3 regions of the Micromonospora sp. NBC_01412 genome follow, and region 1 is predicted to be linked to each of the others. Evidence: riboswitches for the same ligand, from Rfam matches in the RefSeq annotation. Region 1 holds a riboswitch; each other region holds the start of a gene.
The links. A riboswitch is a leader RNA that binds a small molecule or an ion and turns the genes downstream of it on or off. The one in region 1 is predicted to bind cobalamin.
Positions count from the first base shown of each region.

Region 2: it holds a riboswitch for cobalamin, as region 1 does, so the genes downstream of both, bluB (5,6-dimethylbenzimidazole synthase) here and OG617_RS34560 ((2Fe-2S) ferredoxin domain-containing protein) in region 1, are expected to answer to the same signal.
Region 3: it holds a riboswitch for cobalamin, as region 1 does, so the genes downstream of both, OG617_RS17070 (ribonucleoside-diphosphate reductase subunit alpha) here and OG617_RS34560 ((2Fe-2S) ferredoxin domain-containing protein) in region 1, are expected to answer to the same signal.

Region 1 is NZ_CP109528.1:8,057,223-8,066,833, forward strand. It holds gene OG617_RS34540 (ABC transporter permease) at 1-498, opposite strand, end outside; gene OG617_RS34545 (ATP-binding cassette domain-containing protein) at 495-1,475, opposite strand; gene cobF (precorrin-6A synthase (deacetylating)) at 1,627-2,385, opposite strand; gene cobN (cobaltochelatase subunit CobN) at 2,382-5,981, opposite strand; gene OG617_RS34560 ((2Fe-2S) ferredoxin domain-containing protein) at 5,978-6,631, opposite strand; cobalamin riboswitch at 6,766-6,947, opposite strand; gene OG617_RS34565 (sulfite reductase subunit beta) at 6,993-7,871, shown strand; gene OG617_RS34570 (precorrin-8X methylmutase) at 7,868-8,533, shown strand; gene OG617_RS34575 (precorrin-2 C(20)-methyltransferase) at 8,530-9,611, shown strand, end outside.
Region 2 is NZ_CP109528.1:3,291,647-3,301,257, reverse strand. It holds gene OG617_RS15170 (CpaF family protein) at 1-1,065, shown strand, start outside; gene OG617_RS15165 (type II secretion system F family protein) at 1,014-1,970, shown strand; gene OG617_RS15160 (type II secretion system F family protein) at 2,011-2,880, shown strand; gene OG617_RS15155 (hypothetical protein) at 2,910-3,125, shown strand; gene OG617_RS15150 (TadE/TadG family type IV pilus assembly protein) at 3,284-3,694, shown strand; gene OG617_RS15145 (TadE family protein) at 3,757-4,365, shown strand; gene OG617_RS15140 (hypothetical protein) at 4,527-4,898, shown strand; gene OG617_RS15135 (LysM peptidoglycan-binding domain-containing protein) at 4,915-6,099, shown strand; gene OG617_RS15130 (Rieske 2Fe-2S domain-containing protein) at 6,188-7,039, opposite strand; gene OG617_RS15125 (hypothetical protein) at 7,221-7,565, opposite strand; gene bluB (5,6-dimethylbenzimidazole synthase) at 7,634-8,278, opposite strand; cobalamin riboswitch at 8,315-8,514, opposite strand; gene OG617_RS15115 (crotonase/enoyl-CoA hydratase family protein) at 8,640-9,407, shown strand; gene OG617_RS15110 (dihydrolipoyl dehydrogenase family protein) at 9,454-9,611, opposite strand, start outside.
Region 3 is NZ_CP109528.1:3,688,483-3,698,093, forward strand. It holds gene OG617_RS17045 (N-acetylmuramoyl-L-alanine amidase) at 1-1,188, opposite strand, end outside; gene OG617_RS17050 (hypothetical protein) at 1,347-1,499, shown strand; gene OG617_RS17055 (ABC transporter ATP-binding protein) at 1,643-2,449, shown strand; gene OG617_RS17060 (S8 family serine peptidase) at 2,574-3,824, opposite strand; gene OG617_RS17065 (hypothetical protein) at 4,145-7,378, opposite strand; cobalamin riboswitch at 7,685-7,900, shown strand; gene OG617_RS17070 (ribonucleoside-diphosphate reductase subunit alpha) at 8,071-9,611, shown strand, end outside.

The DNA of each region.
Region 1 (9,611 bases):
CAGGCAACCGGCGATCGCCCGCAGCGGGTCGGAGTCGATTCGGAAACCGAGCACATAGCCGATCGCGAGGGTGGAGATCGTGACGATCACATACCGTACGACGTCACCGAGGACCGCGCCGACCAGCGGCGCGGAGCGGGGGACGGGTAACGACCGGAAGCGGTCGAAGATGCCCTTGGCGATGTCGGTGTTGAGGTTGACACCGATCGCGATGGCGCCGGTGGCGATGGTCTGCGCCAGGATTCCGGGCAACAGGAACTGCAGGTAGTCGTGGGTGGACCCGGCGACCGCGCCGCCGAAGATGTAGACGAAGATGACGAGGAAGAGCACCGGTTGCAGCGTGACGTCGATGAGCGCCTCGGGCGTACGCCAGGTCTTGATGAGGCTGCGCTTGGCGAGCGCCAACGAATGTCGGACGAGCCGGAACGGTCGTGGTCTCGCCGTGACCGTCGAGAGCGGGCTGTTCGTCGCGGGCGGTGCCTCGACCAGGGTGCTCATGCCGCGACCTCCGTGCGGTTGGTGGTGTCGTCGTCGGCTGCCGTACGCCCGGTGAGGGTGAAGAACACCTCATCCAGGCTCGGCAGGTGCAGGGAGAGTTCGGTGACCGCGATGCCGGCGGCGGCGAACCGCGCGACGCTCTCGGTCAGGGCCGCGTCGCCGGCGACCGGCACCGCGAGCACACCCTTGCGGATCTCGTCTGCCTGGGCGCCGGAGCCGACCTCGGTCAGGATCGCCGCGGTGCCGGGCAGTTGCGCGGGGTCGGCGGGCCGGACCTCGAGAGTCTGGCCGCCGACCACCCGCTTGAGACCCTCGGGTGTGTCGTACGCGATGACCCGCCCGTGGTCGATCACCGTGATCGCGTCCGCGAGCGCGTCGGCCTCCTCCAGGTACTGCGTGGTGAGCAGGACGGTCGAGCCGTTGGCGACCAGCGAGCGGACAACGTCCCACATGTCCTCGCGTTTGGCCGGGTCGAGCCCGGTCGTCGGCTCGTCCAGGAAGATCACGCTGGGTGAGCCGACGAGGCTGGCGGCCAGGTCCAGCCGTCGCCGCATCCCGCCGGAGTAGGTCTTGGCCTGCCGGTCGGCGGCGGTGGTCAGGTCGAACCATTCGAGCAGTTCGGCGGCCCGCCGCCGGGAGCCCTGGCGGCCCAGTTCCAGCAGGGTGCCGAACAGCTCCAGGTTCTGCCGCCCGGTCAGGTCCTCGTCGACCGAGGCGTACTGGCCGGTGAGGCCGATGCTCTGTCGGACCCGCTCGGCGTCGCGGACGACGTCGAACCCGCTGATCCGGGCGGTGCCGCCGTCCGGGGTCAGGAGCGTGGAGAGGATGCGTACGGCGGTGGTCTTGCCGGCGCCGTTGGGTCCGAGCACCCCGAGCACCGTGCCCCGGGGCACCGCGAGGTCCACGCCCTGCAACGCCCTCGTCTTCCCGAAGGTCTTGACGAGGCATTCGGCCTCGATCATCAGGTCAGCTGTCATGTCACACAGCGTGCGCGAGCCGCCTGACACGGCCCTGACAAGGGACCGACACGGCCGCCGAGGGCGGGCCCGGGGCGCCCGGATCAACGCGCGGGTGCGTAACGGGTGCGGGGCCGGCGTACCGCGTCGCGTTGGTCGAATTCCCCGCTGCTCAGTGTCGACGCAACAAGTAGGTGTCCATCACCCAGCCTCGACCCTGCTTCACCTCCGCTCGTCGTGACCAGATCGCGTCGGCGACCTCGTCCAGGCGGCCGGCCACCAGCTGCTCGTCGGACGAGCCGAGGTTCGCGCCCCACCAGATCCGCCAGGTCCAGGGCTCGGGCAGCCGACGGCAGGTCAACGCCCCGTCGAGCATGACGACGAGGTTGTCACCGTCTGCCGCGTCCTCGAGCAGGCGCCGGCCGGTCGTGACCGTGATCGGGCCACCGATCGCGTTGAGCACGAGTCGGTGGCGGGCCGCGAGCAGCTGGACACTGCTGACACCGGGCACCACCTCCACCGCGACATCGACGCGTCCACGCTCGACGATGCGGTCCGCCAACCGGATCGCCGAGTCGTACAGGGCTGGGTCGCCCCACACGAGCACCGCCGCGTCTCCCGGGTTGTCCAGCAGCGCCTGCTCGTAGACCTGCGCCCGCGCCTCGTGCCAGTCGCGCACCGCGGTGGCGTAGTCGACCGGGTCGGCACGGTCCCGCTCGGGGTCGGGGACGTGCACGAGCCGCCACTCCCCTGTGACGTGCCGCCCGCAAATCGCCTCGCGCATCGCGATCAGGTCGGCCGTGCCCGGGTGCTGCCCGGTCTTGTCGGCGACGAGGAAGTAGGCGACCTCGTTGAGCACCCGGGCGGCCTGGGCCGTCACCAGCTCGGGGTCGCCCGGGCCCAGCCCGACGAGCGCGAGGCGTCGGGTCACGCGTCGTCCTCCAGGTCGCCCTCGACCTCCAGGTACACCCGCGCCATCTCCGCCATGATCTCGGTGTCCGGCTCGGACCACAGCCCGCGGTCAGCGGCCTCGTTCAGCCGTTCCACGATGCCACGCAGCGCCCAGGGGTTCGCGCGGCGCATGAACTCCTGGTTCGTCTCGTCGAGGACGTACTCGCGGGCCAGCGACTCGTACATCCAGTCGTGGACGACACCGGCGGTCGCGTCGAAGCCGAACAGGTAGTCCACAGTCGCGGCGAGCTCGAACGCGCCCTTGTACCCATGGCGCTGCATCGCCGCGATCCAGCGCGGGTTGACGACGCGTGAGCGAAAGACGCGGTTGGTCTCCTCCTGCAGCGTGCGGGTGCGTACGGCGTCCGGCGCGGTCGAGTCCCCGACGTACGCCTTCGGCTCGGCGCCGGTCAGCGCGCGGACCGTGGCGATCATGCCGCCGTGGTACTGGAAGTAGTCGTCGGAGTCGGCGATGTCGTGCTCGCGCGAGTCGATGTTCTTCGCCGCGACGGCGATGCGCTTGTAGCTGGCGCGCATGTCGTCGGTGGCCGCGACACCGTCGAGGCCGCGGCCGTACGCGAAGCCGCCCCACGCGGTGTAGACCGCGGCCAGGTCGGCGTCGTCGCGCCACGTGCCGGACTCGACGACCTGGAGGATGCCGGCACCGTACGAGCCCGGCTTCGAGCCGAAGATCCGGGTGGTGGCCCGCCGCAGGTCACGGTGCTCGGCGAGGTCCTCGCGGGTGTGCGCCCGGACGAAGTTGAGCTCGTCGGGCTCGTCCAGCCCGGCGACGATCTGCACGGCGTCGTCGAGGATTTCGATGACGTGTGGGAAGGCGTCGCGGAAGAAGCCCGAGATGCGCACGGTCACGTCGATGCGCGGACGACCCAGCTCGTCGAGGTCGATCACCTCCAGGCCATTGACGCGTCGCGAGGCCGGATCCCAGGTCGGGCGCACGCCCAGCAGCGCGAGCACCTCGGCGATGTCGTCACCGGACGTGCGCATGGCGGACGTCCCCCACACGGACAGGCCGACCGAGCGCGGGTGCTCGCCGGTCTCGGCGAGGTGCCGGGCGACGAGCGACTCGGCCATCGCCTGTCCCGTCTCCCACGCGAGGCGCGACGGGACGGCACGCGGGTCGACGGTGTAGAAGTTGCGACCGGTCGGCAGGACGTTGACCAGTCCGCGCAGTGGGGAGCCGGACGGCCCGGCCTCGACGAAGCCGCCGGCGAGCGCGTGCAGGACGTTGGTCAGTTCGTTGGTGGTGGCGGCCAGGCGCGGGACCACCTGCTCGGCGGCGAACCGCAGGACGTCGCACACGACCGGGTCGTCGTGCAGCGTGCCGATCGCATCGACGACCCAGCCGGCCTTCTCCATCGCCTCGACCAAGGCACGGGCCTGTCTCTCCACGGCGTCGACGGCGGGGAGAGGGGCGTCCTCCGCTAGGCCCAGGGCGGCGCGCAGGCCGGGCAGCGCGCGGTTCTGGCCGCCCCACACCTGCGTGGCCCGGAGCACGGCGAGTACGAGGTTGACCCGTGCCTCCCCCGTCGGCGCCTGGCCCAGCACGTGCAGCCCGTCGCGGATCTGGACGTCCTTGATCTCGCACAGCCAGCCGTCGACGTGCAGCAGGAAGTCGTCGAACTCCTCGTCGTCGGGTCGCTCCTCCAGCCCGAGGTCGCGGTGCATCTGGGCGGACTGCATGAGTGTCCAGATCTGCTGGCGGATCGCGGGCAGCTTCGCCGGATCCATGGCCGCGACGTTGGCGTGCTCGTCGAGCAGCTGCTCGAGCGCGGCGATGTCGCCGTAGCTCTCGGCGCGCGCCATCGGCGGCACGAGGTGGTCGACGATCGTGGCGTGCGCGCGGCGCTTGGCCTGGGCGCCCTCGCCTGGGTCGTTGACGAGGAACGGGTAGATCAGCGGCATGCTGCCGATGGCCGCGTCCGTGGCGCACGCGGCCGAGAGCGCGGCGTTCTTGCCCGGCAGCCACTCCATCGAGCCGTGCTTGCCCAGGTGCACGACCGCGTCGGCGCCGAAGCCGTGCTCGAGCCAGCGGTACGCCGCCAGGTAGTGGTGCGACGGTGGCAGGTCGGGGTCGTGGTAGATAGCGACCGGCTTCTCGCCGAAGCCGCGTGGCGGCTGGATGAGGATGACGACGTTGCCCGCGCGCAGCGTGGCCAGCACGATGTCGCCGGCGTCGTCGACGAACAGTGAGCCGGGGGCCTCGCCCCAGGTCTCGACCATGGCGTCACGAAGCTCGTCCGGCAGGTGGGCGGTCCAGCGCAGGTAGTCGTCGCGGCCGATGCGCACGTGCGACTCGCTGAGCTGGGCCTGCGTGAGCCACTCCTCGTCCTGGCCACCGGCCTCGATCAGCGCGTGGATGAGCGCGTTGCCGGCCGTCGTGTCGAGGTCCTCCCCCTCGACCGGCGGGAGCGGGTCGAGCCCGGGGATCTCGCCGGGCGCGCCGAGGTCGTAGCCGGCGTCGCGCATCGCGCGCAACAACCGGATCGCCGACACGGGCGTGTCGAGGCCGACGGCGTTGCCGATGCGGCTGTGCTTGGTCGGGTAGGCCGACAGGACGAGGGCCACCTTGCGCTCGGCCGGTGGGACGTGTCGGAGCCGCGCGTGGTTCACTGCGATGCCCGCGACGCGGGCGCACCGCTCGGCGTCGGTCGCGTAGCGCGGCAGACCGTCGGCGTCGACCTCCTTGAACGAGAACGGGACGGTGATGAGCCGGCCGTCGAACTCGGGGATGGCGATCTGGGTCGCGGAGTCGAGCGGGGTGACGCCGTCGTCGGATGCCTCCCACTCGGCCTTGCTGGACGTGAGCGCCAGCGCCTGCAGCATGGGGATGTCCAAGGCGCGCAGCCGCTCGACGTCCCAGGACTCGTCGTCGCCGCCGGCGCTGGCGGTGGCGGGCTTGGAGCCGCCGGCGGCGAGTACGGTGACGACGATCGCGCCGAGCGTGGCGAGCTCGGTGAACAGCTCGTCGGGCGCCGCCCGCAGCGAGGAGACGAAGATCGGCACGCCGACGGCCTTGCCGGTCGCGTCGATCGCGTCGGCGAGCTCGTGCGCAAACGCGTTGTTGCCGCTCATCTCGTGTGCCCGGTAGTACAGGACGCCGATCCGGGGCAGCTCGCTCCCGGCTGCCTGCCGGCTCACGCCCCACTCGGGCAGGATGGCCGGCGGCTCGAAGCCCTCGCCGGTCAGCAGCACCGTGTCGGAGAGGAAGGCGTGCAGCTGACGCAGGTTCTCCGCGCCGCCCTCGGCGAGGTAGCGGTGCGCCTCGGCGCAGACGCCGATCGGCACGGTTGACAGCTCCATGAGTGCGGCGTTCGGCGTCCGCTCCCCGCCGAGGACGACCAGGGGACGTCCGGCGTTCCGCACAAGGGCGGCGACATCCCGCACGTCCTCGGGCGAACCGAGCACGCGCAGCACGACCAGGTCCGCCTCTGCGGTCAGGGCATGGCGGCGCTCGTCGGTGACCCGGGCAGGGTTGGCCCAGGTGTAGCCCGAGCCGCTGGCACGCGCCGACAACAGGTCGGTGTCCGACGTGGACATGAGGGCGATGCGGGTCATGCTTCTCCTTCGGTGGAGATGGTCCGGGAGCCGAGGCGCAGGTCGTCGACCGGGCGACCGGCGCAGAGGTGCTCGCGGACCAGCCGTGCCGCGTCGCCGGATCGCACCGGCCCGTACCAGGCGCCGTCGGGGTGGACGACGGCCACAGGGCCGTGATTGCACGGGAACAAACACCCGGTCTGCGCCATGAGGACGTCGGAGTCGGTGAGCCGGTGCTCGACGAGCGCGCCGACGATCGCGCGGTAGGTCTCGTCCGCGCCTCGGGCGCTGCAGCGCGGGCCGCGGCACAGCAGCAGATGGTGCCGGTGCGGCGGGGGCGCGTCCCAAGCCGGTGACGACAACGGTGCCTCGCGACCGGTGATGGTCCGCTCTCCGAACCGGATGACCGGCGGGTCGATCTGCTGGCGGTGCCAGTGGCCGGCGACGCGTCCCACCCACGAGCGGGCGTAGGTCAGGTCGTCGGTGCTCACCGGCTCGAGGCGAACCTCTCGGACGCCGTCGGCGTGCAGCAGGTCGAGCACGTGGGTGAGCGTCGGCTCCCCGCCCTGCAGGAATGCCAGACGGGCGCCGGCGGCCTCGGCCTCCCGGAGCAGCACCGCTGGTCGGGCGGCGTCCGGCAGCGCGGTCGCGACGTGGATGAGGACGCTCACGACGTCAGGAGCGGACGAGCCAGGTGGGCAGGACGTGCTGGGAGGAACCGATCTGGTGCGAGCGAGGATGACGAGACACGACGGTCTTCCTTCGTCCGGAGGCCTGTGCGCGAGGCCTGGATGGGCAGGTGTCGCAGACGGGGTCTGCGGCCAGCAGGTCTTCGGACTCGGGTTCAGCCGGACGGAGCGCCTTCCCAGACCGTTGGTCCAGTGGCATCGTGCTCCGCCCGTCACCCTCACCGCTGCGCGTCAGTCCCGGACTCTCACCGGGTTCCCTGGCTCATTGCTGAGTTTGGCTGGCAGGACGAACGTAGCACCGCCGACCGACGGTGCCCGAGACGGGCTCTGGCACGATGGCGCCGTGACCGAGAGGACCCGCCGCGACCTGTGTCCCGGTCTGCTGCGTCCCTGGATCGCCGACGACGGCGCGCTCGTCCGGGTGCGCGTCCCCGGTGGCGCCGTGACGACCGAGGCGCTCGGCGCACTCGTCCAGGTGGCGGGTGGGCACGGCGACGGCACGGTCCACCTGACCAGCCGCGCCAACCTCCAGGTGCGCGGCATCGAACACGACGACGGGTGCCTGCCGGACGCGGTCGTGGACGTGATCATGGCGACCGGGCTCGTGCCGTCGACGTCGCACGAGCGGGTGCGCAACATCTTGGCCTCACCGCTCACCGGGCGCAGCGGTGGCCGCGCCGACCTGCGCCCGGTCGTCGCTGACCTCGACACCCGGCTGTGCGCGGAGCCCCTGCTCGCCGCGCTGGCCGGCCGGTTCCTGTTCGTGCTCGACGACGGCCGCGGCGACCTGGTCGAGCGCGACCTGGACCTCGGTCTCGTGGCGCTCGACGCGAGCACCGCGCAGCTGCGCGCCGGGACGTCGGCGTGGGGTCCGGTGGTCCCGCTGGGCGAAGCCGCTGCGGCGCTGACGACACTCGCCGTGCGGTTCGCCGAGCTCGCCGGTAGCGAACCGAGCTCCCCCTGGCACGTCGACGAACTGCCCGGCTCCGGCGCAGCAGTGCTGGGCACCGTGCTCGAGCGTGCTGCGGGGACCCGGGTGAGCACGCCACCGCCCCCGCTTGGCAGGATCGCGCAGGACGACGGCCGGGTCGCACTGCACCTCGCGGTGCCCGACGGCCGGGTGGATGCTCGCCTCATGGACGAGGTCCGCGCCCTCGGTGCCGGCGACCTCGTCGTCACGCCACGGCGCACCCTGCTCGTCCCCGATCTGGAGAATGCATGACTCTCGCCCCACCGACACGCCGCTACGACTACGTCACCGACGGCACGGCGATCTACGCCGACTCGTTCGCCACCATCCGCGCCGAGGCCGACCTGTCGCGCGTCCCGGCCGACGCCGAGAAGGTCGCGGTGCGGATGATCCACGCGTGCGGGCAGACCGACCTGACGCGGGACCTGGTGATCCACCCCGGTCTCGTGACGGCAGCCCGGGCGGCGCTCGATGCGGGGGCGCCGATCCTGACGGACGCGCACATGGTCGCCGCCGGCGTCACCCGCGCCCGGCTGCCCCGCGACAACGAGGTCCGCTGCTTCCTGCGCGAGCCCGAGGTCCCGGCGCTCGCCCGCGAGTGGGGCACGACCCGGTCCGCGGTGGCGGTGTCTCTGTGGGCCGAGCACATCGAGGGTGCCGTCGTCGCGTTCGGCAACGCCCCCACGGCCCTGTTCCACCTGCTGGAGATGCTGCGTGACGGTGCCCCGCGTCCGGCCGCGATCATCGGCACGCCGGTGGGTTTCATCGGTGCGGCCGAGTCCAAGCAGGCGCTCATCGACCTCGCCGCCGACGCACCCGGGCTCGACGTGCCGTACCTCGTGGTGACCGGGCGTCGCGGCGGCTCGGCGATGGCCGCCTCGGCGCTCAACGCCCTGGCGCAGGAGGCGGAGTGAGCGGGCGGCTGTTCGGCGTCGGGGTCGGCCCGGGGGATCCCGAGCTCGTCACGCTGAAGGCCGCCCGGCTGATCGGCGCGGCGGACGTCGTCGCCTACCACCAGGGCGTCGGCAAGCAGTCCAACGCGCGCCGCATCGCCGCCGGTCTGCTCCCGGACGACGTGATCGAGGAGGCGCTCGTCTACCCGGTGACGACGGAGACCACCGACCACCCGGGCGGGTACGCCGGCGCGATGGCGGACTTCTACGCCGAGTGTGGCGAGCGGCTCCGCGCACACCTGAGGGCGGGCCGCGACGTCGTCGTACTGGCCGAGGGCGACCCGATGCTCTACGGCTCGTTCATGTACCTGCACGACCGGCTCGCGGACGAGTTCGAGACGCAGGTCGTCGCAGGTGTGCCCGCTTTTGCGGCCGCCACGGCCACGACCGCCCTGCCCCTGGTCCGGCAGACCGACGTGCTGACCGTGCTGCCCGGCACGCTTCCCGAGCCGGAGTTGGCCCGGCGCCTCGCCGACACCGACGGCGCCGTGATCATGAAGCTCGGCCGCACGTTCGCCAAGGTCCGCTCGGCACTCGAGCAGGCCGGACGCGTCGAGGGGTCCTGGTACGTCGAGCGGGCGTCGATGGACACCGAGCGGGTGCTCCCGGTCGTCGACGTGGACCCCGAGACGGTGCCGTACTTCTCGATCGTCCTGGTCCCCGGCGACACCCGTCCCGGTGTGGCGCGCTACGACCGCTCGGCGAGCGAGGTCGCCGAGCCCATCGCCGGTGCCGAAGTCGTCGTCGTGGGCCTCGGTCCCGGTCCCGACCAGTGGCTCTCCCCCGAGGCGTCGCAGGTGCTCGCCGAGGTCGGCCACGTCATCGGCTACGGACCATATGTCCAGCGCGTCCCGCAGCGCCCGGGCCTGGTGCGTCACGCGTCCGGCAACACGGTTGAGGTGGACCGAGCCCGCGAGGCGCTCGAGCTGGCGCTCGCCGGTGAGCGCGTCGCGGTCGTCTCCGGCGGCGACGCGGGCATCTTCGGCATGGCGTCGGCGGTGTTCGAGGCTGCGGAGGACCCGCGCTACGCGGACGTCGC
Region 2 (9,611 bases), 3.3 Mb from region 1:
GACTGGGCCGACCCGATCGCCGACAGCGACGACGAGCTGGTGGAGATCCTCCAGGCGGCGGCTCGCCGGGCCGGGGCGACCGAGCGGTCCCTGTCCACCTCTAAGCCCACCCTGGACCTGCAACTGCCCGACGGCAGCCGGCTGGCCGCCGTGTTCCTGGTCAGCCACCGTCCGTACGCGGTGATCCGCAAGCACAACACCCTCGAGGTGAGCCTCGACGACATCGCCGGCAGCCGGGGCGACCTGGACGAGATGATCGACCCGCTGCTGCGCGACTTCCTGCGGGCGTCCATGCGGGCCGGGCTGAACATCATGGTCGCCGGGCTGGCCGGGGCGGGGAAGACCACCGTCATCCGGGCGCTGATGGACGAGATCCCGGCCGACGAGCCGTACGTGCTGCTGGAGGAGAGCCGGGAGCTGCTGCCCGCCCGCCGGGGGCACAAGCACCGGGCGGTGATGAGCTTCGAGGCCCGGGAGGGTCACGGCGAGCGCGGGCTGGACGGCCGCCCCGCCGGTGAGGTGAGCATCGCCGACCTGATCCCGGTGTCGCTGCGAATGGGCGTGCTGCGGATCATCGTCGGCGAGGTGCGGTCCCGGGAGATCGTGCCGATGCTCCAGGCGATGACCACCAGCCGCGGATCGATGTGCACCATCCACGCCCGCAGCCCGGGCGGGGTGGGCGAGCGGATCGTCGAGCTGGCGCTGGCGCACGGCCGGGAGATGACCGTCGACCAGGCTCGCCGGATGGCCGGCAACGCCCTCGACCTGATCGTCTACGTCACCGTCGAGGACGAGACCGCGATCGGTGGCCGCAAGTACCGCTTCGTCTCCCACGTGGAGGAGGTGATCGGGGTCGGCGAGAGCAGCCGGATCACCACCACCAGCGTCTTCGGCCCAGGGCCGGACGGCCGGGCCATCCCCCGTCACCTGCCCGAACGCGTCCGCGACCAGCTCCTGCGGGTGGGCTACGACGCCCGGCTGCTGGGCCGGTGGATCGAGGCCGGGGCCGGGGCGTGGCAGCGTCCCCGGCACACCAGGCTCGGCGTCAGGCCGGTGACCCGGTGACCCCGAACATCGAGCTGATCGCCGTGGTGTCCGGCGCGGCGTGCGTGGCCGGCCTGGTGCTGGCGGTGGTGGCGCTGGTCGGCACCACCCGTCCCGCCGGCCCGGCTCCGGGCGCGGGCCCGAGTGGCGGGCTGCGCCGGCTCTGGCTCGGCTCCGGCACCACCGCCCGGGCGCGGCGCAACCATCAGATGCTGCTCGGCGGCGCGGTGCTCGCCGGCGCGCTGGCGTTCCTGCTCACCGGGCTGCCGATGGTCGGCCTGCTGGTCGCCGTGGCGGTGCCCGGCGCGCCGTGGCTGTTCGCGGTCGGCCGCGCCGAGCAGCGGGCCATCGCCCGGATCGAGGCGGTCGGCGAGTGGACCCGCCGGCTCAAGGACGTCTCGTCCACGGGGCAGGGCCTCCAGCAGGCCATCCTCGGCACCATCGCCACCGCGCCCGAGGAGATCGCGGAGGAGGTCCGGCTGCTCGCCGCCCGGCTCCAGGCCGGCTGGCAGGCCCGCATGGCCCTGCTCGCGTTCGCCGACGAGATCGGGGACCCGGTCTGTGACCAGGTGGTGGCGGCGCTGATCCTGCACCTGACCGACCGGGGCGAGCGGCTCGGCGACGTGCTGGGCTCCATCGCGAGCGCGGCCGGCGCCGAGGTGTCCACCCGCCGGGAGATCGAGGCCAAGCGCACCCAGCCGCGGTTCGCGGTCCGGTTCCTCACCGGGATGACCCTGCTGACCCTGGCGTACGGCCTGGTCAACACCGAATACGTCCGCCCGTACGGCACCCCGACGGGTCAGCTCGTGATGGCCGTGCTCGGCGGGGCGTTCATCGGGTTGCTGGCCTGGGTTCGGGCGATGAGCCAGCCGCCCCGGCCGGCGCGGTTCCTGCCCGCCCCCGACCCGACGGAGGCGATCGCGTGAGCGCGAGGAGCGAGTCTGCGAGCGAAAGGAGACGCCGGTGATCCTCAACTGGCAGCTCACCGTCGCCGTCTGCGGCGGCGCGGCGGTGGGGCTCGGGGTCTTCCTGGTGGTCCGGGAGGCGCTGCCGGCCGCCCCGGCGCTCGGCCCCGCGCTGCGCCGGCTGCACCAGCCGCCGGGCATCGGCCGGGCCGCCGCGAGCGGTGGGCAGCGCCTCGACTGGGTCGGCGGGCTGGCCCGCTGGCTGCGTCCGCCGCACCGGCAACTCGCCCTGATCGACCGCACCCCGGAGCAGTACGCCCTGTCCCTGCTGCTCTCCGCGCTGGTCGGCCTAGCCACCCCGACCCTGGCCGGTGCGGTGCTCTTCCTCGGCGGGGTGTCCGTGCCGGTGATCGTACCGCTGCTGGGGAGCCTGGGGATGGCGCTGGTCGCCGCCCTGTTGGCGCACCGCAGCGTGCTGACCCGTGCGGACGCCGCCCGGGACGAGTTCCGCCAGGCGGTCTGCACCTACCTGGACCTGGTGGCGTTGCAGCTCTCCGCCGCGCACGGCCCGGTGCAGGCCCTGGAGCGGGCCGCGGCAGTCTGCGACGGCTGGGTCTTCGACCGGATCCGGGAGTCGCTGCGGATCGCCCAGATGCAGATGCACTCGCCCTGGGACGAGCTGCGCGAGTTGGCCGACAAGATCGGCATCCCGGAGCTGGGCGACGTCGGGGCGATCATGCGCTCCTCGGGCAGCGAGGGGGCGCAGGTGCACGAGACGCTGCGCAGCCGGGCCGACTCGCTGCGCGACCAGATCCGCACCGACAACCTGGCCCGCGCCGAGGGGGTCACCAGCCGGCTGGACATCCCCGGCTCGCTGCTGGTCTTCGTGCTGCTCGGCTTCGCCGTCTACCCGTTCCTCGCCCGGTTGTGAAACCCCTCCCCAGTTAGAAGGAGCACGCCATGCACCTCATCGCCTACCTGCACATCGCGTTGACGACAAGGCTGACCGAGCTGCGCCGCGACGGCGAGCGCGGCGACAGCCCGGTACCGACCGCCGTGATCATCTTCGGCCTGGTCGCCGTCGCCATGGCGGTCACCGGCCTCGCCCTGGCCAAGGCCAACAACTGGATGAGCGCCATCCCGGACAACACCGCCCCGCAGGCGCCGAGGCCGTGACGAGCCGCCCCGCGCGCGCGGACCGGAGCCGGTCGACACCCGCCGACCGGCCCACCGGCCTGCGCGCACCGGGGCGGGCGCGCGACGGCGTACGGCGGCCACCCGGCGGACGGGCGCACGACGGCGCACGACGGCCGCCCGGGGAGGCGTCCCGGGGGCTGCTGGCCGGGGCCCGGCGGAGACTCGTCGACGGCGGGGCCGACCGGGGCGCCAACCCGGTGGAGCTGGCCGTCGTGATGCCGGCGATCCTGGTGCTGCTATTCGCCTCGATCCAGGCCGCCGCCTGGTTCGTCGCCCGGGCCACCGCGCTGAACGCCGCCCAGAGCGCGGTCAACGCCCAGCGCGTCCTCCAAGCCCCCGACGGGGCCGGGGAACGGCGGGCGGCCGACTTCCTCACCTCGGCCGGTGACTGGCTGGTCGGCTGGGACTCGCCGGGGCCCGACTGCGTGACGGCCGCCACCGAGGTGACCTGCACGGTGACCGGCACCGCCCTGTCGGTCGTCCCCTGGGTGAGCTTCCCGGTGCGACAGACCGCCCACGGCACGGTCGAACGGTGGACGACGGGATGAGCGACGTGCGGAGACATGCCGTGCCGGCCGACGACTGGCGCCGGTTTCGGGTCGCCCGGCTCCTGCGGCACGCGTGGGACGCGGCCCCCGGCCGACGCCGCCCCGGCGTCGATCCGGACGCTGCCCACCGCCCGAGGCGGGACGAGGGTGGTCCGCCGGCCACCCGCTCACGACGGGGCGGACGCGGTGCGGTCGCCGCCCGCCAACCGCGACGGGACGATCGCGGTTCGGTCGCCGTCGAGGTGGCCGTGCTCGCCCCGGCGTTCCTCGCGCTGCTCGTGCTGGCCGGCGTGGCCGGGCGTACGGCGATCGCACAGGAGGCGATCGAGTCGGCGGCGCACGATGCCGCCCGGGCCGCCTCCATCTCCCGGGACGCCGCCACCGCCCGGCAGCAGGCCCGGGCCGCTGCGAGCAACCAGCTCGACTGGCAGCGGGCGAACTGCGCCGGCCAGCCGACACTCACCTTCAGCGGCTCGGTGGGCGGCGATGCGGTCAGCTTCGACGAGGCCTTCGCCAGCGATCCCGGCAAGCCCGCCGCCGTCACTGTGCGGGTGGCCTGCACGGTGTCCTTCGCCGACATCGACCTGTCGCTGCTGCCGGCGATGCCGACCAACCGGACGGTCTCGGCCGCCTTCACCTCCCCGCTGGACCGCTACCGGAGCCGGTCGTGACCGCCCGCCCGCCCGCGCGGCACCCGCGTACCGGATCCGGGCGGCAGCGCCACGGTGGTGGCACCGGCACGGCGCACCGGGGGGCGGTCGGCGGCCGGGGCCACGTCGCCCGCCGGCTCCGCGGCGACGACGGCCGGGTCAGTCTGTTCCTCGCGGCGGGGATGATCGGCGTCCTCGCGATCATCGGGCTGGCCTTCGACGGGGCCGGTCAGCTGCGGTCCATGCAGCGGGCCGACAACCTGGCCGCGGAGGCGGCCCGGACCGGCGGCCAGTCCATCGACCGGGCCAAGGCCATCGAGGGTGGGCCCAAGGTGATCGACCAGGTGGCCGCCAGGGCCGCGGTGAGCAGCTACCTCGCCGCGACGGAGGTGACCGCCTCCTCCGTCGAGTTCCCGGTCGTCGGCGGGGAGACCCTCGTCCGGGTACGCGTCACGGTCACCTACGACCGGTACATGCTCGGCTTCTTCGGCTTCGGCAACACCGTCACCGTCTCCGGTGAGGCCACCGCGCGGGCCCTCACCGAGGACCCGTAGGAAGGGAAGGAACGCCATGGCCGCACCGGGTCGCTCCGCCGCACGGCGGACCGGACAGGTCCTCACCGGGTTCGGCGCGCTGGTCGTGCTGATCGCGGTGCTGGTCGGGGGGCCGGTGGCGCTGATCGCGTTCGCCGGCAACCCGCTCCCCGACCACGTACCCGCCCTCGCCGAGATCGGCGCCACGCTGACCAGCCGGGACGACGGCCAGCTCTTCCTGCGGGCGCTGGCCCTGGTCGGCTGGTTCGGCTGGGCCACCTTCGCCTTCTCGGTGCTCGTGGAGCTGGGCGCGCAGTCGCTGCGCCGGCAGGCACCCCGGCTGCCCGGCATGAGCCGGCAGCAGCGGGCCGCGGCGGCGCTGGTCGGGTCGGTGGCCCTGATCATTGCGGCGAGCCCGGCCGCGGCCAGCGCGGCGACGGTGCTGGCCGGCCCGTACCCGACGGCGGCGCAGCCGGCCGTCGCCGCGGCGGCCCCGGCGGCGCGGCCGGTCAGCGCGACGCTCCCGGTCGGCGCGCGGACGGCGCCGCCGGTCGTGGTCACCACGACGGCCCAGCTCCCCGAGCCGGTGGAGCCGGCGGTGTACCGGGTGGCGAAGGGCGACTACCTGGGCGAGATTTCCGAGCGCTACCTCGACGACTTCGACCGGTACCGGGACGTGGCGAAGCTGAACCGGCTGCACGACCCCGACCGGATCCGCCCGGGGCAGCTCATCAGGCTGCCCGACGGCGCGGGCGACGCCGGGGCCCGTACGCACGCCACCGGCCGGCTGGTGGCCCGGCCCACGGCCCCCACCCCCGGCGGCGCGGTCACTCCCCCGCCGGCAGCCCCGGCCACCCCGCCGGCCGCCGCCGAAGCGCCCGCGACCCCGGCGACCCCGGCGACGCCGCCGGCCGCGACGCCGCGGGCCACCCGCCCGGCACCCGCACCGTCGACCACCCAGCCGTCGGCCGAGTCCACCCGCAGCACCCAGCAGGTGGGCCAGCCGCCCTCCGGGTCGCAGCCGGCGCTGGCCGCCGGGGCGTCCCGGGCGAGCGAGGAGGACCAGTTGAACCGCCCGCTCGCGGTCTCGGCGGTGCTCGCCGTGGCCAGCATCGTCGGGGCGCAGATCGGCGCGGTCCTCGGGCTGCGCCGCCGCCCGGGCATCGCCCGGGCCGCCGCCGGCGCGCGGTCCCTGGTCTCCGGCCGGCACCGCCGGAACTGACGCCGGCCGCCCCGTCGCCGGGTCCGGCCCACAGCGGAGTGCCGCGCCCGACCCGGCGGGAGCGGCGGCGCGACCGGCGCGGGAAGCTTCAGGGCAGCCGGGCCTGCAACACCCCGTCGATCACTCGGGTCGGCAGGATCTGCTGGTCGTTCCCGGACGGCCCGTGCATGACCTCGCCGCCGTTGAGCCGGAACGTGCTGCCGTGCCATGGGCAGACCACGCAGGCGTGCCCGCCGATCTCGGTGACCTCGCCCTCGCCGAGCGGGCCGCCCTGGTGCGGGCAGCGCTCCAGCATCACGGTGACCTCGTCGCCGTGCCGGTAGAGGATCACCGAGACGTCGTCCATCTCGCGGGTGACCAGCCTCCGCTGCGGCAGCCCGGCCAGGTCCGCCAGCGGGTGCCAACCGTCGCTGATCCGGTGCAGCTCGGGCACGCTCTGGTTGACCTGGGCCCCCTGCTTGTACGCCAGGTGCCCCCCGATGTACGCCCCCGCGCTCGCCGCGGTCAGCCCGAGGTACGCCAGCGCCCGCCCGGTCCCGTGCCGCCCACGCAGCCGGGCGGCCAGCGAGCCCGCGTACAGGGCCAGGCCGACGGTGGTGGAGGCGGCGTGCACCAGGCCGATCCGGCGCTGGTCCCGGGCGAGGGCCGCCCAGTCGTTCAGCCCGGCGACCGCCGCCGGGAGGGCGCCGACGGTGCCCAGCCCGACCAGTGTGGTGGCCGCCCGACGCTGGCCGGGCATGAGGTCGAGCACGGCGGCGCTGATCCAGGCGCCCACCGGCACCTGCACGAGCGCCGGGTGCAGCGGATGCCCGAGGAAGACGCCGTGCAGCAGGTCGCGCACCCGCTGCGGGCGGATGGTGGCCTGGACGGCGCGCTGCAGCCGGTCCCCGACCCCGTCCAGCGCCGAATTCTGTTCGATTCTCGTCAAGAGTGCCCGCATCCCGTCCGACTTCCCGGCAGGAGCGGGCGCAAACCGGTCGACGGTGACGAGCCCGTCGCCGTACGTGTCGACCGGCAGTCCGGGGACGCGGCCGGCACCGCCGTATCCGCACGTCACCAGTCCGGGGTGCCGGCGGTGGGGTCCCGCGCCGCCGACCGGCCGGCGGCGCGGGACCCGGCCGCTATTGCCAAGGGCCGCTGCGGCAGGTGAACCTACCGGTGTCGCTGTACTGGGTCACGCTGCCGTCGAAGTAGCTGTAGTTGACCCGCACCGGCAGGCCGATGTTGGAGAAGGGGCAGCCAGCGAAGAGGGTCGGTCCGGCGGTCGTGAAGGTCCCGACGCTGCCGGAGTACCAGGTGACCGTCCAGGTCGTCGTGCCGGTGCTGGTGGCGTCGCAGTAGAACTGCGACGCGCCGGACTCGCAGAAGGGCGCGGGGGCGCTGGCCAGGGCCGGGGTGGCGACGGCGACGGTCAGGCCGAGGGTGGTGAGGACGGAGGCGAGCAGGACCCTGACGGTGGCACGCATGAAGATCCTCCCGAACGTAGCGGGTTGAGAACTGAGAGTGATGGTCACGCTATCTCAGTAATCGAGGTTCATGAATCAACCGTTCGCCGGTCGGTTGCCGCCCAACGGTCGTGGTGCACCGCCTCGGCGAGGGGGCGCTTCCGCCGCCAGCCGTGTCGTTCCAGGTCCGGCACGGTCGCCAGGTGGGTGACCGGTCCGAGGCAGAGCCACGCCACCGGCCGGATGCCGTCCGGGATGCCGAGCAGCCCGGCCAGGAACGGCTCCCGGTAGAAGGAGACCCAGCCGACGCCGAGCCCCTCGGCGGTGGCGGCGAGCCACAGGTTCTGGATGGCCAGGCAGACCGAGTAGAGCCCGGCGTCGGCGATGGCGTGCCGCCCGAGGACGGCCGGGCCACCCCGCGCCGGGTCGTAGGTGACCACGATCGACAGGGTCGACTCCAGCACTCCGTCGATCTTGATCCGGGCGAACCGCTCGGCCGCCTCGCCGTCGAGGGTGGCGGCGAACGTGTCCCGTTCGACCTGGACGTGCTCGTGGAACCGGCTGCGGGTCCCGGCGTCCCGGACCAGGACGAAGTCCCACGGCTGCGAGTAGCCGACGCTGGGCGCGGCGTGCGCCGCGTCGAGGATCCGGTGCAGGGTGTCCGCCGGCACCGGCTCCCCGGTGAACTCGGCCCGGACGTCCCGGCGGCGGTGGATGGTGTCGTAGATGTCCACAGGCAGGCTCCCGCTGCGCTCGGCCCACCGTTGGGAGGTGGGCACCCGACGCGAGGCCGGTCTTCGGACTCCCGGATCGACGCCCAACCGTCCGCCTTCCCAGCCGTGCGGCCAGTGGCTGCGCGTGACGCGCGTGGACGGCGGCTCCCCGGTCACCGCGGCGGGCCCGTGCCGGATTCCCACCGGCTTCCCGATTCTCCCCGCAGGCGCGGGGCACCTCACATGATCGTGCCGTCGCCGATGCTAACGCCCCGCCCGTGTGCCGTCGGGACGGACGGGCCGCTACGGTCGATGTCGGGGCGGACGCCACCAGCCGAAGGGTGCGGCCGAGGGCCGAGCCGCCCGACCGGGAGGGACGCCGATGGGGGTACGGGTCGAACGCGCCGGGGCCGTGACCACGGTGATCCTGGACCGGCCGGCGGCCCGCAACGCCGTGGACGGGCCGACCGCCCGGGCCCTGGCCGACGCGTTCCGCGCCTTCGAGGCCGACCCGGAGGCGGCGGTGGCCGTGCTCTGGGGGGCGGGCGGGACGTTCTGCGCCGGGGCGGACCTGAAGGCGATCGGCACCCCCAGCGGCAACCGGGTCGAGCCCGACGGCGACGGCCCGATGGGCCCGACGCGGATGCGGCTGTCCAAGCCGGTGATCGCGGCGATCTCCGGGTACGCCGTGGCCGGCGGGCTGGAGCTGGCCCTCTGGTGCGACCTGCGGGTGGCCGAGTCCGACGTGGTGCTCGGGGTCTTCTGCCGGCGCTGGGGGGTGCCGCTGGTCGACGGGGGGACCTTCCGGCTGCCCAGGCTGATCGGCGAGAGCCGGGCGATGGACCTGATCCTCACCGGCCGACCGGTGCCGGCCGAGGAGGCGTACGCGATGGGTCTGGTGAACCGGCTGGCCGCGCCGGGTGAGGCCCGGGCGGAGGCCGAGCGGCTGGCCGCCGGGATCGCCCGCCACCCGCAGACCTGCCTGCGCAACGACCGGGCGGCGGTGCTGGCCGGGGCCAACCTGACCGAGCCGGAGGCCCTCGCGGTCGAGCTGGCCCACGGCGCGGAGTCGCTGGCGGCCGACGCGGCGGCGGGCGCGGCCCGCTTCGCCGCGGGCGCCGGCCGGCACGGCGCGCCCGCGTCTCCCTGACCGCCCGTACCGCACCGGCACGACCCGCGCGCGTCGGACGTCGGCACTACCTCAGGTTGCGCAGGGCGTCCTCGATGGCGCGGTGGAACGTCGGGTACGCGTAGATCATGTTCCGGAGCTGGGGCAGCGGGACCGCCGCGTGCATCGCCACCACCAGGCCCGACAGCACCTCCCCGCCGGCCGGGCCGACCGAGGTCGCGCCGA
Region 3 (9,611 bases), 3.7 Mb from region 1:
GTACCCGGTGCCGGGGCCGGACCGGATGTTGAGGCTCGAGGCGTCGGTGTTCACCGTTCCGGAGCCGACGGTGCTGGAGCCCCCGGTCACGAGCTGCATGTAGTACGTCCAGTTCCAGTTCGGCCCGGGATCGGTGTGGGTGGCGCCCGGCACCTGGTTGTGGCCGATGATGTGCGCCCGGTCCTTCGGGACGCCGTACCGGTTGGCCAGAGTGCGGGTGAGCGCCGCGGACGCCCGGTACATCGAGTCGGTGTACCAGCTCGGGTTGTCGACGTATCCCTCGTGCTCGATGCCGATGGACTGGGTGTTGTAGGTCCAGTTGCCGGCGTGCCAGGCGACGTCCTTCTCGCGCACCGACTGGGTGACCGCCCCGTCGGAGGAGCGGAAGGTGTAGTGCGCGCTCACCTGGGCCGCCGGGTTCTGGAACCAGCTGATCGTACCGGCGTAGGAGCCCTGCGCGGTGTGGATGACGATGTAGTTGATCGGGTAGGTGCTCGGCCGGCTCGCCACGGTGTAGTTGCTGGTGCTGGCCGGCGCCCAGGCGGCCGGCCCGTAGTCGGTGCTCATCGTGCCGATGCCGCCGGTCCCGGCGGCCGCCACCCGGGCCAGGTCGCCCCGCTGCGGCGCCACCGAGCGCCCCGAAACGGTCAGCGAGCCGTCCTGCGGTGCGGTGAAGCCGGCCGTGAGCAGGTCGAAGACGGTGTCCGCGTAGAGCCGGGCGACGGTCTGATCGGCCGCCCCGCCGTAGCGGACCACCGGGCCGTACCAGTGGTTGACGTCGGCCCGTTGGGCGGCGGTGAGCCCGGCCCGGTCGGCGTACGAGCGCAGTACGGCGGCGGCGCCGGCGATGTTCGCAGCCGGGTCATCGGTGAGGGCCCGGCGGTGCAGCCCGGTGAGGGTGACCGCCTCGTCCAGCGTGCGTACCTGGCGGTTGCTGGCCAGGTGCATGACACCGTAGCCACCGGAGGCGCTCGGCAGACCGGCGTGGCCGTCGAGCCGGGTCTCGGCGTAGCCGAGCGCGATCAGCAGGTCGCGTGGCACGCCGTACCGGGTGGCGGCGGTGTCGAAGGCGCTGCCGAGCGGGTGCGCCGAAACGGCGGGCGTCGTCGCGTGGGTGGAGCCGGCGGCGACGGCCGGACCGGCGGCCAGCAGGGCCGGGCCGCCGAACCCGAGGGCCAGCACCGTCACGGCTCCGAGCAGGCGATTCGATCGCCTTACGGGAAATCGAGGACTCACCGTCACCCCTTCCGGAGAACCAGCACTCCGCCTCTCGGAACCCTGGTCGCCGCACGATATATGACAACGAGTATCGATGTATAGATTTGCCGGCCGCCTCGTTCTTCATGATGGAAACCTTCAAGACCGTCATCCTCCGGGCCGTGGTGACCGGCGTCGGCGTCGTGCTGGCCGGCGGGCCCCGCCACCGGTTGGTGATGGTTGGCCTGACGGGCCGGTCCGGCCGGTTCGACGCGGTGCGCGCCGTCGATCTGCGACCCTGAGCTTCCCGGCGATCCAGGCCAGTGGCACGCTGCTGCTCGCGTTGGGGGTGCTGGTGATCATGCTGGTCACGCCGAAGGGTGTGATCGGATAGCCGACAGGTTGAGACGGCAAGCGCTGGCGCTGCCACGGAGGAGACGTACCGGTGGACGAGACGAAGCTGCTGGTCGGTCGCGGCCTGACCAAGCGGTACGACGGGGTGACCGCGTTGGCGGACGTGTCGTTCGAGCTGCGAGCCGGGGAGATCCTCGGGCTGGTCGGGCCGAACGCCGCCGGCAAGACGACGCTGGTGGACCTGATCTCCGGTGCGCAGGCGGCCACCGCCGGTGAGCTGCTGCTGAGTGGGCAGCGGCTCACCGGACCGGCCTCCCGCCGAGCCCGGGTCGGGCTCGGCCGCACCTTCCAGCACCCGCAGCTGGCGCCGCGCCTGAGCGTCCTGGACAACCTGCTGCTCGGTCGGCACGCGCAAGGGGACAGCACGCCGTGGCGGAAGATCGCCGGCGCGTTCACCGGTGCGGTACGGCCGCACCGGGCGGCCGACCGCGAGGGCGTCCGCCAGTTGGCGCATGAACTGGGCATCGAGGGCCTCGACCGCGAGGCGGGCGACCTGGCCCTGAGCGAGCAACGACTCGTCGAGCTCGGTCGGGTACTGGGTCAGGACCCGGTGGTGCTGCTGCTCGACGAGCCCTTCGCCGGCTCCGACGCGCAGGGCGTGGCCGCTGTCGCCAAGGTGATCCGGAAAGTCCAGCGGCGGGGCCACGCGGTGATCCTGGTCGACCACAACATGGACCTGGTCGCCCGACTGGTCGACCGGGTGCTGCTGCTCGACCGGGGCCGGGTCGCCTTCGACGGCGATCCCCAGGAGTGCTTGGCGAGCCCGCAGATGCGGCAGGTCTACCTCGGCTCGACCGACGCCGACGGCGTGGCGCCGTCCGACTCGACGGCGCGGTGACCCCGGCGGAGAGTGTCGTCGGCGCACCACGGCGGCGGTCCGGCCCTGCGCGGCCTGCTCGCCACCTCCGTGGCGGCGGGGAGTTGACCGCGCTGGGCCGGCCTTGGCAGCCTCCGGCGACGGATCAGAAAGTTGGAGACAGGTAGAGAAGCCGGTTGGGCGAGCCGGCACCCGGATTGCCCACCGCTGGGTTGGCAACGCCGAACAGGAAGCTCGCCACCTGGGCCGGTGTCCACGTCGGGTAGTTGGTCAGCACCCGGGCCGCCGCCCCGGCAACGCTCGGCGCGGCGTGTGAGGTGCCGCTGAACATCTGCACCGCCGTGGGCGAGCCGATCCAGGCGGACATGATGCTCACGCCGGGGGCGAAGATGTCCACGCAGGGGCCGTAGTTGGAGAAGCTGGCCCGACTGTCGTTCGACTGCGTCGCGGCCACGGTCAGCGCGGTCGGCGCCGACGCGGGTGAGAATTGGCAGGCGTTGGCGTTCGAGTTGCCGGCGGGGACCGTCACGGTGATGCCGTCGGCGACGGCGTTGGCCACCGCGTTGTTGAGCGCGTTGTTGAGGGTGGACTGGACCCCGATGTTCGCGACGGCGGGCTGCCCTGCCAGGTGGTCGGCGACCATCCAGTTGATCCCGGTGATCAGGATCGACAGGGTGCTGGGCAGGGCGCAGTCGAACACCTTGACCGCGACCAGCACGACGTCCTTCGCCACCCCGTACGTCGTCCCGCCGACGGTTCCGGCGGCATGGGTGCCATGCCCGCTGCAGTCGTCCGCCGGCAACATGCCGTCGACCGCGTCATAGCCGTAGATCGCCTGACCGCCGAAATCCTGGTGCGCGATGTAGATCCCGGAGTCGACGATGTACGCCCTGACCCCAGTGCCCTGGCTCACGTAACTGTAGGTGCCGCTGAGCCCCAGCGATGCGTCGATCCGGTCCAGGTTCCACGGCGCGTTCAGTTGCGTGGTGGCCAACGTGGTCAACCGGTCCTGCTCTACGTGGGCCACCGCCCGGTCGGCGGCCAGCCGGCGGGCGACCGCCTCCGACGTTCGCACCGAGAAGCCGTTCAGGGCATCGCCCCACACCTGGTCCGGGCTCACGCCGTACCGGCGGGCCAGGCTGCTGACCGCGCTGGACACCGTGGACCCGCCGACCGCGCTCTCCTTGAGCGTCACGATGTAGCTGCCGGGAACCGCCGTCGCACTGCCAGCGCCCAGGATCTCGCCGATCGCACCTGACGCCGGCTCGGCAGCGGGTGCCGAAGAGGCCGGACCGGCGAGCATGGCGGCGGCCAGGGTGGTGGTGGCGAGGACGGCCATGGCGGCCAGCCCGGGTCGACGGGTGTGGGTGAAGATCGCCCTGTGGCGGAGTCTCATCTCTGCGCCATCCCTCTGCTCCGGCCAGTCCATCGCGCTCGTGACGCCGATGGAATGGTCTGATCGGTTTTCGGGATCGTACTGCCCGATTGCCCGGATGGCGATTGGAGGAATGCGTATATCAATTGACGGGGTTCTTTTTAACGTGGGTTGATAATTATTGTTCCCGCGTGTATCAGGAGGTCGTATGAGGACTCGCGTTCCTGATCAACGAGATCCGGACCGGCCCTCGCATCTCCAGCACCCCGTGCGGCACCGCGGACCGATCTGCTGTGGGGGCAGGAGCGCTCCCGAGGCAGACCGGTCCGCGGCCGATCAACTCAGCTGACGGTCACGGGGACGGTCTTCGGCGGCTGTTGCAGCTGACCGTAGTTGTCGGTCCCCCTGACCGAGACGGTGTAGGCACCCGCCGGGATCACCGGTGACGTGTACGCGAAGTTCGACCCCGGGGATCCCGGGCTGGTGAGGAAGACCGAGATCCACGGGAAGTTGCCCGGGACGGACGGCGTGCTGAACACACCGGAGGCGTTCATCCCCTGGCCCGCGCCGTTGACGATCTGGACGTCCACCCGAAGCATCCCGACGTCGTCCACCGCACGTCCGGTGACCACGATCCTCGAGTCGGTGTAGACCTCGTTGTCCTGCGGGGTGAGGCTCGGCTCCAGCCGTGGGTCGAGATCGCCCGGATACACGAGGTACCGAGCGGTGGCGCCGGAGGTCGAACCGTCCTGCTGGCCCACCGTGTCGACGGCCCACGCCTCGACGCTGTACTCACCCTTCGTCGGCAGGTCGATCGACAGGGTGAACGTGGTGCTCGTCGCGCCGGGCGAGGCGAGGGTGGCGTTCACCGTGGCGAAGCTCGCCGCCATGGTGCCGTTCGGCTGCACGTACCGGCCGGTGTCCAGGTCGCGCAGCGCCACCCGCACGCTCTGCACGCCTATGTTGTCGGTCGCGGTGCCGGCCAGGTTGAGGTGCAACTGGTCGACGTTCTGATCGACACCGGTGAAACTCAACAGGCCGTTCGGGAAGGCGTCACCGGGCACCTGGGCGGTGACGGTGAGCCGGCCCAGGTTGGCGTTAGTCGTGCTCAGGCCCAGGTTGTCGGTGGCCCGCACCCGGAAGTCGTACACCCCGGGCGTGAGCGGCACGGTGGTGTAGGACCAGTTGTACGACGCGGCGTTCAGGTTCGTCGGCGAGACCCGGTGGTACGCCGCGATCGAGTCGGCGCCCCACGTGCCGTCGGCGGCCAGCGCCTCGCGCGTGGTGTTGTTGCGCAGGTAGATCTCGACCGACTTCAGGGTGCCGTCGTCGTTGGCGGTCCCCGAGAACGTGATCGAGCCGCCCGGCGCGACGGTGAGCGGTGCGGCGGCGGTGGGCGGTGTCATCGGCGTGGGGGTGCTGATGGCCACCGACGGCGCGACGCCGGTCGCCGAGATGATCCAGTCCCGGGTGTCGCCGCGCAGGTCGCTCTGACCGGCGTTGTCGATGGCGGTGGCCGTCATCTTCCAGTCGCCCTCGGTGGGGAGGGCCACCTCGACCTGCCAGGTGGTCGACAGCGCGCCGATGACGTCCGGCTCGCCCCGGAACGTGTTGTAGACCGGTGCGGCCGTCCCGTCGTCCTGGAGGTAATGGTTGTCCGACCTGCGGAACGAGTACGTCATCGCGCTGACGCCCTTGTCGTCGCTGGCGGTGCCGGTCGCGACGAAGCTCTGAGCGGCGACCAGGCCAGGGGGCGGCGAGGTGATTTTCGTCGTTGGCGGCAGGTCGTCGAAGCTGAAGGTCTCGATCTTCTTGACGGCCTTCGAGGCATCGCTCTGGCCGCTGTTACCGAACGTCTTCGCCTGGACCTGGTATTCGCCGACGGGCAGCGACACCGTGAGGGACCACGAGGTCGAGACGGTGTTCACCGCTGCCACTGCCGCGTTGATGCTGTTGGCGGCGCCCCACGTCGTCAGGTCGTCCTGCAGGTACTTCTTGGAACCCCGGTTCTGGATCTCGATCCCGACCTTGGTGACGCCGGCCGGAGAGGTCGCCTGACCGTCGAGCACGAACGGCGCGTTGGCCTGCTTGACCGCCCCCTCGATGGGCGTGACGATCGTCGTGTCGACCGGCGAGGGCGCCGGTGCCTGGGTGAGGTCGAAGAAGCCGACCCGCCCCACCGGCAGGCCGCCCTTGGTGTTGCCGTCGCCACCGGCGAAGAGGCCCCGCGGGGTGGCCAGGAGGGCCTTCTCCCCCTCGTACGAGCTGGAACCCGGGTTCCACTCGATCGCCGTGCCCGTGGTCGGGTCGAGCGCGCCGAGGTGGTCACGGCGGACCACCTGATCGCCGAGACCGTACCCGCTCAGGCCCTGGCCCGTGCCGTACCCGACGTTGTCCAGGCCGGGCCACGGGACGTTGGAGGTCGGCGATTCCTGCCAACTGAAGTGGCCGCCGACGTACACGGCCGTCTCGGTGATGGCGACCGAGTAGATGCTGTCGAAGTGACGCGACACCCAGATCGGCTCGACGTGGTCGTTGCCGGCCACCGGGAACGCGATCGCCGTGTCGTTGATCGGCGGGCGGTCGCCTCCCGAACCGCTGGTGACGACGAAGTAGGAGTCGTCCGGCGCGACGTCACCGGCGAAGACCCGCTGGATGCCGCCGACAAAGGAGAGGTTGTCCTCCCACAGGCGGGTGCGCCACGGCAGGAGGGCCTTGGTGGCGGTGTCGACGAGACCGACGCCGTAGCGGTCCTGGCCGGCGATCTGACGACCGGTGTGCACGACCAGCAGCCTGCTGCCGTCGTGCGTCAGCTTGAGCTGCTGCACGGTGAGCATGCCGCCGACGCCGATGCCGCCGGACAGGGGCAGGTTGAACCCGCTGTCGACCGCCCCCGTCGTCGGGTTGAGCGCGACCAGCCCGCTGCGGTTCACGCTGTTCACCTTCGTGAACTGGCCGCCCACGTACACCGCGGTGCTGCTCACGGCCAGAGCGGTCCCGCGCCCGTTCCCCTGCGCGGTGAACGCCGCGATCGGCGCACCGGTGACCGGGTCGAGCCGTACGATCTTGCGCTTCGTCAGGCCACCGACCGTGTTGAACGAGCCGGCGACATAGAGCGACGAGCCGTCCGGCGAGGCCTCGACGGCCTCGACGGATCCGTCGAACGTCGGCTGGAAGCCGGTGTCTATCTGGCCCGTGTCGATGTTGTACGAAGCCAGCGACGGCTGCGCCACCGGCGTCCCGCCGACGTTGGCGATCGCGGTGAAGGAGCCGGCGATGAAGACCCGGTTGCCGATCACCTCGATGTCCGTGATCTCGCCGTCGGTGATCCTCGGTACGTCATTGCGCGGCGTGCTGGGAACCAGCCCGGTGTGCCCCGGCACCGACTGGGCCGCGGCCGTGCGGGCGGCGATACGCGTCGCATCGCCGCCGACTGTTCTCGTGGCGGCGCGAGCGCTGGTGCTCGCGCCGTCGTCGGCGGTCCTGCCCGGTACAGTGCCCGCAGCCGCCGGTTGGCCTGTCAACAGAACAGCCCCGGCGACCAGACCCGCGATGGCGCGGCTCCGAACGTGCATCGAGACAACCCCCTGTAAAACGCCTGAATCGCGCCACCGGGGTGATTCCCGGCAACGTCCATCCCCTTGGCGTGCCGGATGTCACCGTAGGAGGTCACCATCCCTTGTGTACGGATGACGGTCCGAAACCCGACCGGTCGACTTCCGTTCCGGTCCTACCGGCCGGGTCCGCCGTCCGTGGATCCAGACCCGCTCCACCAATCGGATCGGTCCCGGCCCTGAAGGAATCGACGAGGCTTCACCGCCGCGGCCTCCGACGCGCCCGAACTCGACATGTGGGGTGTGACAACGCCGCAGTCCCTATATATGGTGTTGGGCGCAGCTGGTTCGGCCGCTCATCCGGGCGGTCGAGGCAACAGGGAACCCGGTGGAAAACCGGGACTGCCCCGCAGCGGTGAGTGGGAACGACCGCCGTCATCAGCACTGGGCCGCCAGCGGCCTGGGAAGCGACGGCCAGTAGGAGACCGGCGAGCCCGGTCACGCCCGCGAGTCCGAAGACCTGCCAGCGCGCCGCGCACCCATACCGGGGTGGGTGGCGGTCCGAGGCCGCGTGGGACGGCCGACGCCACCTGACCCGCGCCCTGCCGGCGTGACGTCCGCCGGTGTCTGCCTCCACGCGTCCGAAGGCCATCAGGTCTCGAGCCCGCGAGGAGTGAGTGGTGGCAGTCACCGAGGTTGTCCCGGCCGACGGCATGGTGGCCGACGAGGCAGCCCCACCGGGCCGGCGGCGGACGCAGATGCGTGTCCGTAAGCGCGACGGCGGCACCGAGCCGGTCGATGTCAACAGGATCGTCCGAGCGGTCGAGCGGTGGACCGCCGGCCTCGCCGACGTCGACCCGTTGCGGGTGGCGACGCGGACGATCAGCGGCCTGTACGACGGCGCGACGACCGCCGAGCTGGACCGGCTGTCCATCCAGACCGCGGCCGAGATGATCGGTGAGGAGCCGCAGTACTCGCGGCTGGCCGCCCGCCTGCTGGCCGGCTACATCGACAAGGAGGTCCGCAGGCAGGGCATCGGCTCGTTCAGCGAGGCGATCCGACGGGGACACGTCGAGGGCCTCATCGGCGACGGTACCGCCGCTTTCGTCGCCGCCAACGCCACGCAGCTCGATGACGCCGTCGACCCCCACGGTGACCTGCGGTTCGAGTACTTCGGGCTGCGCACGGTCCACGACCGGTACCTGCTGCGCCACCCGACGAGCCGGCTGGTGGTGGAGACCCCGCAGTACTGGTTGCTGCGGGTGGCCTGCGGCCTGTCCCAAGCCCCGGACGAGGCGATCGAGTTCTACCGGTTGATGTCGAGCCTGGCGTACCTGCCGAGTTCGCCGACGTTGTTCAACTCCGCCACCCGGCACACCCAGATGTCCTCCTGCTACCTGGTCGACTCCCCGCGCGACGAACTGGACTCGATCTACCAGCGGTACGCGCAGGTGGCGAACCTGTCGAAGTTCGCCGGCGGCATCGGCATCGCGTTCTCCCGGGTCCGGTCGCGGGGCGCGCTGATCCGGGGCACCAACGGGCAGTCCAACGGGATCGTGCCGTGGCTGCGGACGCTGGACGCGTCGGTGGCGGCGGTCAACCAGGGTGGCCGGCGCAAGGGCGCGGCCTGCGTCTACCTGGAGCCGTGGCATCCGGACATCGAGGAGTTCCTGCAACTGCGGGACAACACCGGTGAGGACGCCCGACGCACCCACAACCTGAACCTGGCCAACTGGGTCCCGGACGAGTTCATGCGCCGGGTGGAGGCAGACGGGATGTGGTCGCTGTTCGACCCGGACGTGGTGCCGGAACTGCCGGACCTGTGGGGGGAGGAGTTCGACGCGGCTTACCGGGCGGCCGAGGCGCAGGGCCGGTACGTGCGGCAGGTGCCGGCCCGGGAGCTGTACGGGCGGATGATGCGGACCCTCGCGCAGACCGGCAACGGGTGGATGACGTTCAAGGACGCCGCGAACCGGCTGTGCAACCAGACCGCCGAGCCGGGCAACGTGGTGCACCTGTCCAACCTGTGTACCGAGATCATCGAGGTGTCCAGCGACGCCGAGACCGCCGTGTGCAACCTCGGCTCGGTCAACCTCGCCGCCCACCTCACCGACGGCGGCCTCGACTGGGAACGGCTGCGCGCCACCGTCCGTACCGCCGTGACGTTCCTCGACCGGGTCATCGACATCAACTACTACCCGACCCCGCAGGCAGCGGCGAGCAACCCCCGCTGGCGGCCGATCGGCCTCGGGCT